2 regions of the Nonomuraea sp. NPDC050404 genome follow, and region 2 is predicted to be linked to the other one. Evidence: riboswitches for the same ligand, from Rfam matches in the RefSeq annotation. Region 2 holds a riboswitch; the other holds the start of a gene.
What was found. Region 2 has a riboswitch for cyclic di-AMP ahead of AB0I81_RS26890 (hypothetical protein). Riboswitches for the same ligand answer to the same signal wherever they lie in the genome.
Positions count from the first base shown of each region.

Region 1: another riboswitch for cyclic di-AMP. It lies ahead of AB0I81_RS18465 (hypothetical protein); the one in region 2 lies ahead of AB0I81_RS26890 (hypothetical protein).

Region 1 covers NZ_JBFAKB010000006.1:268,514-273,154, reverse strand. The annotation lists gene AB0I81_RS18485 (STAS domain-containing protein) at 1-53, shown strand, start outside; gene AB0I81_RS18480 (VOC family protein) at 58-570, opposite strand; gene AB0I81_RS18475 (rod shape-determining protein) at 567-1,553, opposite strand; gene AB0I81_RS18470 (DUF5302 domain-containing protein) at 1,848-2,048, shown strand; cyclic di-AMP (ydaO/yuaA leader) riboswitch at 2,211-2,347, shown strand; partial or broken gene AB0I81_RS18465 (hypothetical protein) at 2,643-3,008, shown strand; gene AB0I81_RS18460 (alpha/beta fold hydrolase) at 3,343-4,188, shown strand; gene AB0I81_RS18455 (hypothetical protein) at 4,243-4,614, opposite strand; gene AB0I81_RS18450 (roadblock/LC7 domain-containing protein) at 4,639-4,641, opposite strand, start outside.
Region 2 covers NZ_JBFAKB010000009.1:391,810-396,450, reverse strand. The annotation lists gene AB0I81_RS26905 (TrpB-like pyridoxal phosphate-dependent enzyme) at 1-277, shown strand, start outside; gene AB0I81_RS26900 (DeoR/GlpR family DNA-binding transcription regulator) at 552-1,331, shown strand; gene galT (galactose-1-phosphate uridylyltransferase) at 1,328-2,404, shown strand; cyclic di-AMP (ydaO/yuaA leader) riboswitch at 2,473-2,610, shown strand; gene AB0I81_RS26890 (hypothetical protein) at 2,616-3,572, shown strand; gene AB0I81_RS26885 (site-2 protease family protein) at 3,636-4,641, opposite strand, start outside.

The sequences.
Region 1 (4,641 bases), on a different contig from region 2:
TGCTCGCCGTGACGGGCTGGGAGGACACGCCGGGCCTGCGCGTGCCCCATTGAGAGCTCAGGGCCGCCAGCGTCGCAGGTCGGTCTCCTTCTCGTACGCCTGCGGATCCGGATAGGTCAGCAACTCCACGGTCCCACCCCAGGGCGTACGGCAGTACACGAACCGGTTGCCCTCACCCGCCTCCGGCCCCGGCAGCGGCACCGGCTCCGACAGCCGCATGCCGCCCGCCTCCGCCACCAGGCGCAGCGCCTCCTCCAGGTCGTCCACGTACAGGGCGACGTGCTGCCACCCCAGATCGCACGGCAGCACCGCCCCGGCCTGCCGCGGCCCGCTGAACTCGAACAGCTCGATCCCGGGCCCGTTCGGCAGGCGCAACATGCGCACCGCCACCTCGGCCGTGCCCTGCGGCACCCCGAGCCGCCGCTCGGTCGCCCAGCCCCCCTTGGGCCCACGCGCGCGGGGGAGGGTGTCGTAGAGCACCTCGGCGCCGAACGCGCGGGCGAAGAACTCCGTGGCCACGTCGAGATTCGGCACGGTCACGCCGATGTGGTCGATGCCGCGAACGGTCATAGCCTGCCTCCTGTCCGGAACCTGCCGAGCAGGCCCAGTTCGTCCACGCATCGGCCGAGCCCGAGCGCCACACACTCCAGCGGCCGCTCCGCCCGGCGTACCGGCATGCACAACGTCTCGCGCAGCCGCCGCCCGAGGCCGGGCAGCAGTGCCCCGCCACCGACCAGCACCGCGCCCCGTTCCCCGAGGTCGGCGGTCAGTTCCGGAGGGCAGAGCTCCACGGTCTCCACCGCCGCCCGCGCGATCGACTCGACCGGAGGCCCGGTGGCCTCGAAGATCCGCTGTACGGGCAGCAGCAGCTCCCGCACCCGGCCGGTGTCGGGGTCGTGGGCCCGCACCACGATCTCCCGGTCGCCACCGCTCGCGCGGCGTTTGGCCGACTCGGCCTCCGCGTCGTTCAGCAGCAGCCCGTGCTCCTGCTCGACGTGGCGGGCGATGGCCCTGCTCACGGCCCGGCCGCCGTAGGGCACGGAGCCGGCCGCCACCACCGACTCCCCGGACAACACGGCGATCCGTGCGGCGTCGCGGCCGATGTCGATCACCATGTTCCCGGCGAAGTCCGTGAGCGTCAGCCCCGCCCCGAGCGCGGCCGCCAGCGCGTGCGGGACCAGCCGCACGGTCCTGGCCTCCGCCTCGTACGCCACGTCGTGCAGCGCCGCGCGGTCGATCGGGGTGGATTCGCCGGGCAGCGCCAGGACCAGTCGCGGCCTGGAGTACGGATGCCAGTGCACCTTGCGCAGGAAGTGCCGGATCATGCGCCGGGCCAGCTCGGCGTCGGCCGGCAGCCCGCCGCGGACCGGCCAGCACGTACGCGTGCCCCCGCCGAGGGCGGCGGCCTCCGACCCGAACCCGATGATCTTCCCTGTACGGCCGTCGCACATCACGGCCGAGGGTTCGTCCAGCACGATGCCCCTGCGCTTGACGTAGATCCGCGTGCTCGCGGCCCCAAGATCCATTGCCAGGTCACGCCCGAGGAGTCTCATCAAGGGAGCTATTTCCTGAGCCGCTCCAACACAACACCACGAACAGAGCGGTTCCCCTTTACCCGCGCCCGCGCGCCCGGGGCTGCGGGGTGAGTGGGGAGGGCACGTTCGTGGGGCATGGGCAGGGGCGTTCCGGCAGTCCGGATCCCGTTTTCCGGCTGCTGGCCTGCACCCGTGGCGCCGGACAAGCGGCCGGAAGCGTTCCGCGTACCTCAATGCAGTCTTGAGGCCGGTTTCGCGTCATAAGCAGTGCCGTGCGAAGCTGTGACTGTCCCCAACACCATGGAGGTCCTCATGGCGGAAACACCGGAGCCGGAAGTCGATGAAACTCCCGAGGACGAGATGAAGCGCAAGTTCCGCGAGGCACTGGAGCGCAAGCGTAGCCAGGCCGCCGGATCAGGCGCGGGTGGCAGGGGCGTCGACCCATCGAAGATCCACGGGGCGCACGGTCCGGCTGCGAGTAAAAGATCATTCAGGCGCAAGAGCGGCGGCTGAGGCTGGGATTTGACGGGGGTACGGCATGCCGTACCCCCTTTCTCTTTACCTACGTAGGTAGATCTTCGCCCGATTCATGATGAATCGTTTGCGTATGTCCGTTTCCGTGGCTACAGTAATCGCCATTACCAGCCGGTGACCCAGTCCTTACCCAAGACGGACGACCGGCTGGCGCCGAATCCCGAGCGATCGGGAACCGGGGACCCACGTCATGTTGGGGTGAATCCGGCCGCGCGCCGGTAGGGCATCTCCACGCCCGAACCCGTCAGCTAACCCGGTAGGCGTGATGGAGAGGACTGTTTCCCCCTATGCACCAGCGCGTCGTACCCCCAGGCCGCGTAGTGACGGCCGCCTGCTGAGCGGCCCCCTTCCCTAAGGCTCGTATCTTGCGCTCCGCGTAACGCCGGGTGCCCCGCCCGCTGCGCCCTTTTCCCCCGAGTGCAACCTCCCTGTCCCCTCGTGAAGGGTTTTTGCTGCTTCATGTCTGCCCGTTTTGGTTTGCGTTCCCTCGCCATGCTCACCGCCACCACCGTCGGCGCCCTGACCATCGCCGGCACGGCGGCCCACGCCGACACTGACACCGACCAGAAGGTCATGCTCAAGGGCTCGACCACGGCCTCCTACTTCTGGGACGACTCCTCCGGCCGCGCCGGTGACACGGGCCTGCCCGCCAGTGGCAAGCCGATGCAGAAGGGGATGGCCGCCAGCCCGAGCTGGCCGCTGCTGACCGAGGGTTACGTGGTCTACAAGGGCAAGAAGGCGCCGTTCTTCGTGGGCGACCGCGGGCCGGGAACGCCCTCCAACCGCGGCATCATGCTCGATCTCGACGCCAAGACGTTCGCCGAGCTGACCGGCGGCACGTTCAACTCCAGCACGCTGGGCGTGGACGACGCGGGCGGCCTGGGCCACATCGACGTCGAGTACGTCATCACCAAGTGGGGCGACGGCCCCGGCAAGAAGAACTACCCGGTCCCCTTCTCGACCCGCGCCTGGGCCGAGCGCGACGACAACCCGGCCACCCCGCCCGAGGCGGAGGAGGAGCCCGCCCCGCAGGGCGGCGGCATCGTCGGCGCCCCGGCCGCGCAGAAGAAGACCCAGGACGGCCAGGACAAGTCCGAGGCGTCCGGCGTCGTGGGCGGCGCGCTGATGGCCGGCGCCCTGGCCGTCGCGGGCGGCGGCGTGGTGCTCGGCGGCGAGCGCCTGCGCACCCTCTTCAAGCGCTGAACCCCGGGCGCGCGGACCGGCTCAGAGAAGCGCTTTACGTACTATCGACCAGAATGTCATTCTGGTCGTCGTGACCACCCGCGCAGCCGCGAACGGCATCGACATCGCGTACGAGAGCTTCGGCTCCCCCTCGGGACGCCCCCTGCTCCTCATCATGGGACTCGGCGCCCAGCTCATCCAATGGGACGAAGAGCTCTGCGAGCTTCTCGCGGAGCAGGGCCACCACGTCGTACGGTTCGACAACCGCGACGCGGGCCTGTCCACGCACCTCCACGACCTGGGCCTGCCCAAGTCGGGCACGCCCGCGCCGTACCTGCTGGACGACCTGGCGGACGACACGGCGGGCCTCATGGACGCGCTCGGCTGGCCCGCCGCCCACGTGGTGGGCGCCTCGATGGGCGGCATGATCGCCCAGACGCTGGCCATCCGCCGCCCGGAACGGGTGCTGACGCTGACCTCGATCATGTCCACGCCCGGCCCCTCCGTGGCGCCGCCCACGGAGGCCGCCGCCGCCGTGCTGATGCGCCGCCCGCCCGAGGGCCGCGAAGCGGTGGTCGAGCAGTCGGTACGCAACTGGTCGGTCATCGGCTCGCCCGCCTACGACCTGGACCCCGGCAAGCTCGCCGAGCGGGCCGGGCGGGCCTACGACCGGTGCTTCGACCCGGCGGGCACGGCCAGGCAGATGGCCGCCATCATGGCCTCGGGAGACCGCAGGGAGGCGCTGGCGCAGGTCCGGATCCCCACGCTGGTACTGCACGGCGAGGCGGACCCGCTGGTCCCGCTCGTGGGCGGCCAGGCGACGGCGGCGGCCGTGCCGGGGGCGCGGCTGGTGACCTACCCGGGGATGGGACACGACCTGCCCCGCGCGCTCTGGCCCGACTTCGCCGCCGAGATCACCAAACTGACTACGGCGTAAACCGCAACGTCGGGATGGCCCGCCCCGTCAAGGGCGGGCCACCGCGACGGAAGGTCAGACCTCCAGCTTCTCCTCGATGCCGCGGAGCTGGTGCCGCGCCATCGCCAGATTGGCCCGCCCGCGATCGAGCGCCAGGTAGAGGAACAGCCCCTTCCCCCCGCGTCCCGTGATCGGGCGAATGATGTGGTACTGCCCGCTCAACGTGATCAGGATGTCCTCGATGCTGTCCTTGAGGCCCAGCGAGTCCATCGTGCGGAGTTTGGCCTTGACCACCTCCGTGTTTCCCGCCGCGGCGACCTGCAGGTCCAGGTCCTTGGAGCCGCCGAGCGAGCCCAGCGCCATGCCGCTGCCGTGATCGACGATCGCCGCCCCCACGGACCCGTCGATCGACATCATCTCCTTGAGCGAGACGTCCATGCCGGCCATGCTTCTTCCTCCCTTGCGGTGGTTTCA
Region 2 (4,641 bases):
CACCCGCTCGCAGACCGAGTGTTTCGAGGCCGGTGTCCGCTTCGCCAGGACCGAGGGCATCGTGCCCGCGCCCGAGCCCACGCACGCGCTGGCCGAGACGATCGCCGAGGCGCTGCGCTGCAAGGAGAGCGGCGAGGAGAAGGTCATCCTGACCGCGCTGTGCGGCCATGGCCACTTCGACCTGGGCGCCTATGACCGTTATCTGGCCGGCGACCTGGAGGACTACACGCTGCCGCAGGAGCGCATCGACCAGGCCCTCGACGAACTACCCCGGTGAACCGGTGAAAGGTGGCCGCCCCCGCGGCCACCCGACCGTCATCGCGCCGTGGGACGCTTGCCGTGGTTCGCCTTCTTCTTCTTGCGGGCCCTGCCCTTGCGCGCGCGCCTGGCCATCAGCTCGCCTCCGGTGATCGGTCAGCGGGTCATCTCGGTACGTCCTTCGCCCCACAACGTCTCCCGCCCACACCGACCAGCGCAAGCGATCCCGCCGAACTAACATTCCCCAACAATTTCGTGTCATAATTTGGTGGAATCTGTTGGAAGGAGCGGGCGTGCTCGCACAGCAGCGCCAGCAGGCGATTCTCGAACGCGTGCGCAGCAACGGCGGCGTCCGGGTGGCCGACCTCGTACGCGAGCTCGGCGTCTCCGACATGACCATCCGCCGCGACCTTGAGGTGCTGGCCGAGCGCGGGCTGCTGGAGAAGGTGCACGGAGGCGCGACGGCGCTCGGCCCGGGCTCCACCGAGGAGCCGGGCTTCACCGCCAAGTCCGCCCGCCAGCAGCAGGAGAAGGACGCCATCGCGCGGCGCGCGGCCACCCTCGTACGCCCGGGCACGGCCGTGGCGCTGTCGGCGGGGACCACCACGTGGGCGCTGGCCCACCACCTGATCGGCGTGCCCGAGCTGACCGTGATCACCAACTCGATCCCGGTCGCCGAGATCTTCCACCGCAACCCGCGCGCCGACCGCACCGTCGTGCTGACCGGGGGCGTACGCACGCCGTCCGACGCCCTGGTCGGGCCGGTGGCCGTGGCCGCGATCCGCCGCCTGCACGTGGACACGCTCTTCCTCGGCGTGCACGGGATGAGCGTGCGGGCCGGGTTCACCACGCCCAACCTGCTGGAGTCCGAGACCGACAGGGAGCTGGTCGCGGCGGCACACCGGCTGGTGATCCCCGCCGACCACACGAAATGGAACACCGTCGGCATCAGCACCATCGCCGAGCTGAGCGAGGCCGACGTGGTCATCAGCGACGCGGGGCTGCCGCAGGACGCACGCACGGAGCTGGCCGAACGGGCCGGAGAACTGATCATCGTGGAGGGCACCCCTTGAAGCGCACCATCACCCACCTGGCCGACGGCCGGGAGCTGATCTACTTCGACCTGCGTGACGACGCGGACAGGAGCGCGATCGACCGGCGTACGCTCGGCCCCCGGCCGGTGGCCTCGGAGCTGCGCTACGACCCGCTGACCGAGGAGTGGATCGCGATGGCCGGGCACCGGCAGACGCGTACGTTCCTGCCGACGGGCGGCACGGCCGAGTGCCCGCTGTGCCCGTCGTCGGACGAACGCTCGACGGAGATCCCGGCCTACGACTACGACGTGGCGGTGTTCGAGAACCGCTTCCCCTCCTTCTCCGGAAATTTCGGGAGCTACGGCGAGCCGGGCGGGCTCAGTGAGGTGCGTCCGGGCGCGGGGCGGTGTGAGGTGGTGTGCTTCACCTCCGATCACTCCTCCTCCTTCTCCAGGCTCTCCGACGCTCAGGTGAGGCTCGTCATGGAGGCGTGGGCCGACCGTACGGCCGAGTTGTCCGCGATCGAGGGCGTGGAGCAGGTGTTCTGCTTCGAGAACCGGGGCGAGGAGATCGGCATCACGATCGCCCACCCGCACGGCCAGATCTACGCCTACCCGTACGTGACGCCCAGGACCAAGCTGCAACTCGGCGCGGCGGGGCGCTACACCAAGGGCAACCTGTTCGCCGACGTGCTGGCCGCAGAGCGGGAGGCGGGGACGCGGGTGGTGGCCGCCAACGAGTTGTGGACGGCCTTCGTGCCGGCCGCCGCGCGCTGGCCGTTCGAGGTGCACGTGTATCCGCACCGGCAGGTGCCCGACCTGGCCGCGCTCACGGAGGCTGAGCGGGCTGCGTTCGCGCCGCTCTACACCTCGGTGCTGCGGGCATTCGACGGGTTGTTCGGGCTCGTCATGCCCTACATCTCGGCCTGGCACCAGGCGCCGGTGCGTGAGGGCAGGGAGCTGGCCTATCTGCACCTGGAGCTGTTCAGCATCAGGCGGGCGCCGAACAAGCTCAAGTTCCTGGCCGGATCGGAGTCGGCGATGGGCGCCTTCGTCAACGACGTGCTGCCGGAGGAGGCCGCACGCATGCTTCGATCACAGATAGATCACTAATAGATTTCTTGTTAAGGTCGCATGACTCGTGATCTACCACTAATATCCCCATATGCACCGGCAGTAACCGCCGTTGCATGCCTAATCCCGGGCGCGTTGCCCGGGAGCCGGGGACCCAAACCGCACCTGGGGTGAATCCGCTTCGGCGGCAGGCGACTCCCATGCCCAACCCGTCAGCTAACCCGGCCGGCAGAGGGAGAGGAACACCTACGTGGCGGCTTCGCCCCGTGCGACCCTTGCCATCGGACTCATCGCCGCCTGCGCCATCGCCGTCCTCCCGGCGACCCCCGCGCAGGCCGCGCCCAAACCATCGGAAGAGCAGCTCCGCGCCCAGCTCAAACAGCTCAACAGCAAGGTCGACAAGCAGATCGAGAAGTACAACCTCAAGCGGGTCGATCTGGCCAAGGCGCAGGAGGCCGCCAAGACGGCCAAGGCCAGGCTGGCCGCCGCCGAGCAGACGCTGGTCACGGCCGAGCAGCGGGTCGCCGAGATCGCCCGCCTGCGCTACCAGAACGGCAACCCCGGGCTGCCCGGCATCATGATCCCCACCGACGCCGACACCGCGGCCATGCTCGAACAGCTCACGGCGGAGCAGCAGGCGATCGTGCAGGTCGTGGCGCGCGCGCGGGACGAGAAGAAGAAGGCCAGCGAGGAGGCCGCCAAGCTGGCGGCCAAGATCAAGGCGGACACGTCCGAGGTCTCCGAGCAGCGCGACGAGGCGGAGGACGTCATCAAGGACATCAGGAAGAAGCTTGAAGACCTGGTGCCTTACGGTACGGGCCGCAACTCCGACGGATCCTGGGCGCCCGAGCTGCCGTCAGGCTCGGACAACATCACCTCGCGTACGCGGCTGATGAAGGCGCAGGTGGAGAAGAACTTCCAGCTGCCGTCCAGCGTGGGCTGCTTCCGCGCGGGCGCCAGCGGCGAGCATCCGCTCGGCCGGGCCTGCGACTTCATGATGAGCACCGGCGGCTCGATGCCCGGCGCGGAGAACATGGCGCTCGGCGACCGGATCGCCGACTGGGCCATCAAGAACAAGGACAAGCTGGGCGTCAAGTACGTGATCTGGAAGCAGCGCATCAACCAGGGATCCGGCTGGCGCGGGATGACCGACCGCGGCAGCATCACCGAGAACCACTTCGATCACGTACACATCTCGATGAACTAGCGCGGCCGCGCACCGCTCGGGCAGGACACGGCAGCAGCCGGTCCGGCGCCTCCACGGACGTCCTCAGCCGGTCAGCCTGAGCGGGTTGACCAGGTCTGCGTAGATGAGCAGGCCCGCCATGACCATCATCACGATCGCGATGGCGTAGGTCAGGGGCAGCACCTTGGCGATGTCCACGTACGAGGGCTCGGGCCGGCGCATGACCTTGGCGTAGGCCCGCTTGATGCCCTCCCACAGGCCCCCGGCGACGTGCCCGCCGTCCAGCGGCAGCAGCGGGATGAGGTTGAACATGCCGATCGCCAGGTTGAAGCCGGCCAGCAACTGGATGAAGATCGCGGCCTTGTTCTCGGTGGACAGGTCGGAGGCCATGATCTCGCCGCCCATCCGGCCCGCGCCGACCACGCCCACCGGGCCCTCGGGGTCGCGCTCCTCGCCGGAGAAGGCCGCGTGCCAGACGCCGACCATCTTCTCGGGCAGGTTGAGCAGCGAGCCCGCCACCCTGACGGTCAGCTCGCCCATGTAGCCGACGACCTGGCCCAGGTTCTGCTGCTGCATGACCTCGGTGGGCAGCACGCCCAGGAAGCCGACGTTCTTGTCGATCTGCTCGGGGTTGTCGGGGTTGGGCCGGTCCTGGGCGATGAGCGTGACGTTGAGCGTCATCGGCTTGTCGTCGCGCAGGATGCCGAGTCGCACCGGGCCCGCGCCGTGCGAGCGGATCAGGGTGGTGGCGTCGTCCCAGTCGCCGATCTTCTTGCCGTCGAAGGTGACCAGGTGGTCGCCGGGCTTCAGGCCCGCCTGGGCGGCGGGCGTGGGCTTGTCGGCGGCGGTGCACTGCGTGCGCTGCTCGGTGATCGGGATCACGCACGTGTTGGTCGCGGGCGAGACGATCGGGGCATAGGTGGGCAGGCCGATGCCGACCAGCAGGATGCTGAAGAAGATGAAGGCGAGCACGAAGTTCATGGCCGGGCCGCCGGACATGATGATGACCTTCTGCCACCACTTCTTGCGGTAGAAGACCCGGTCCTCGTCGCCCGGCCGCACCTCTTCGAGCGCGGCGTCCCTGGCGGAC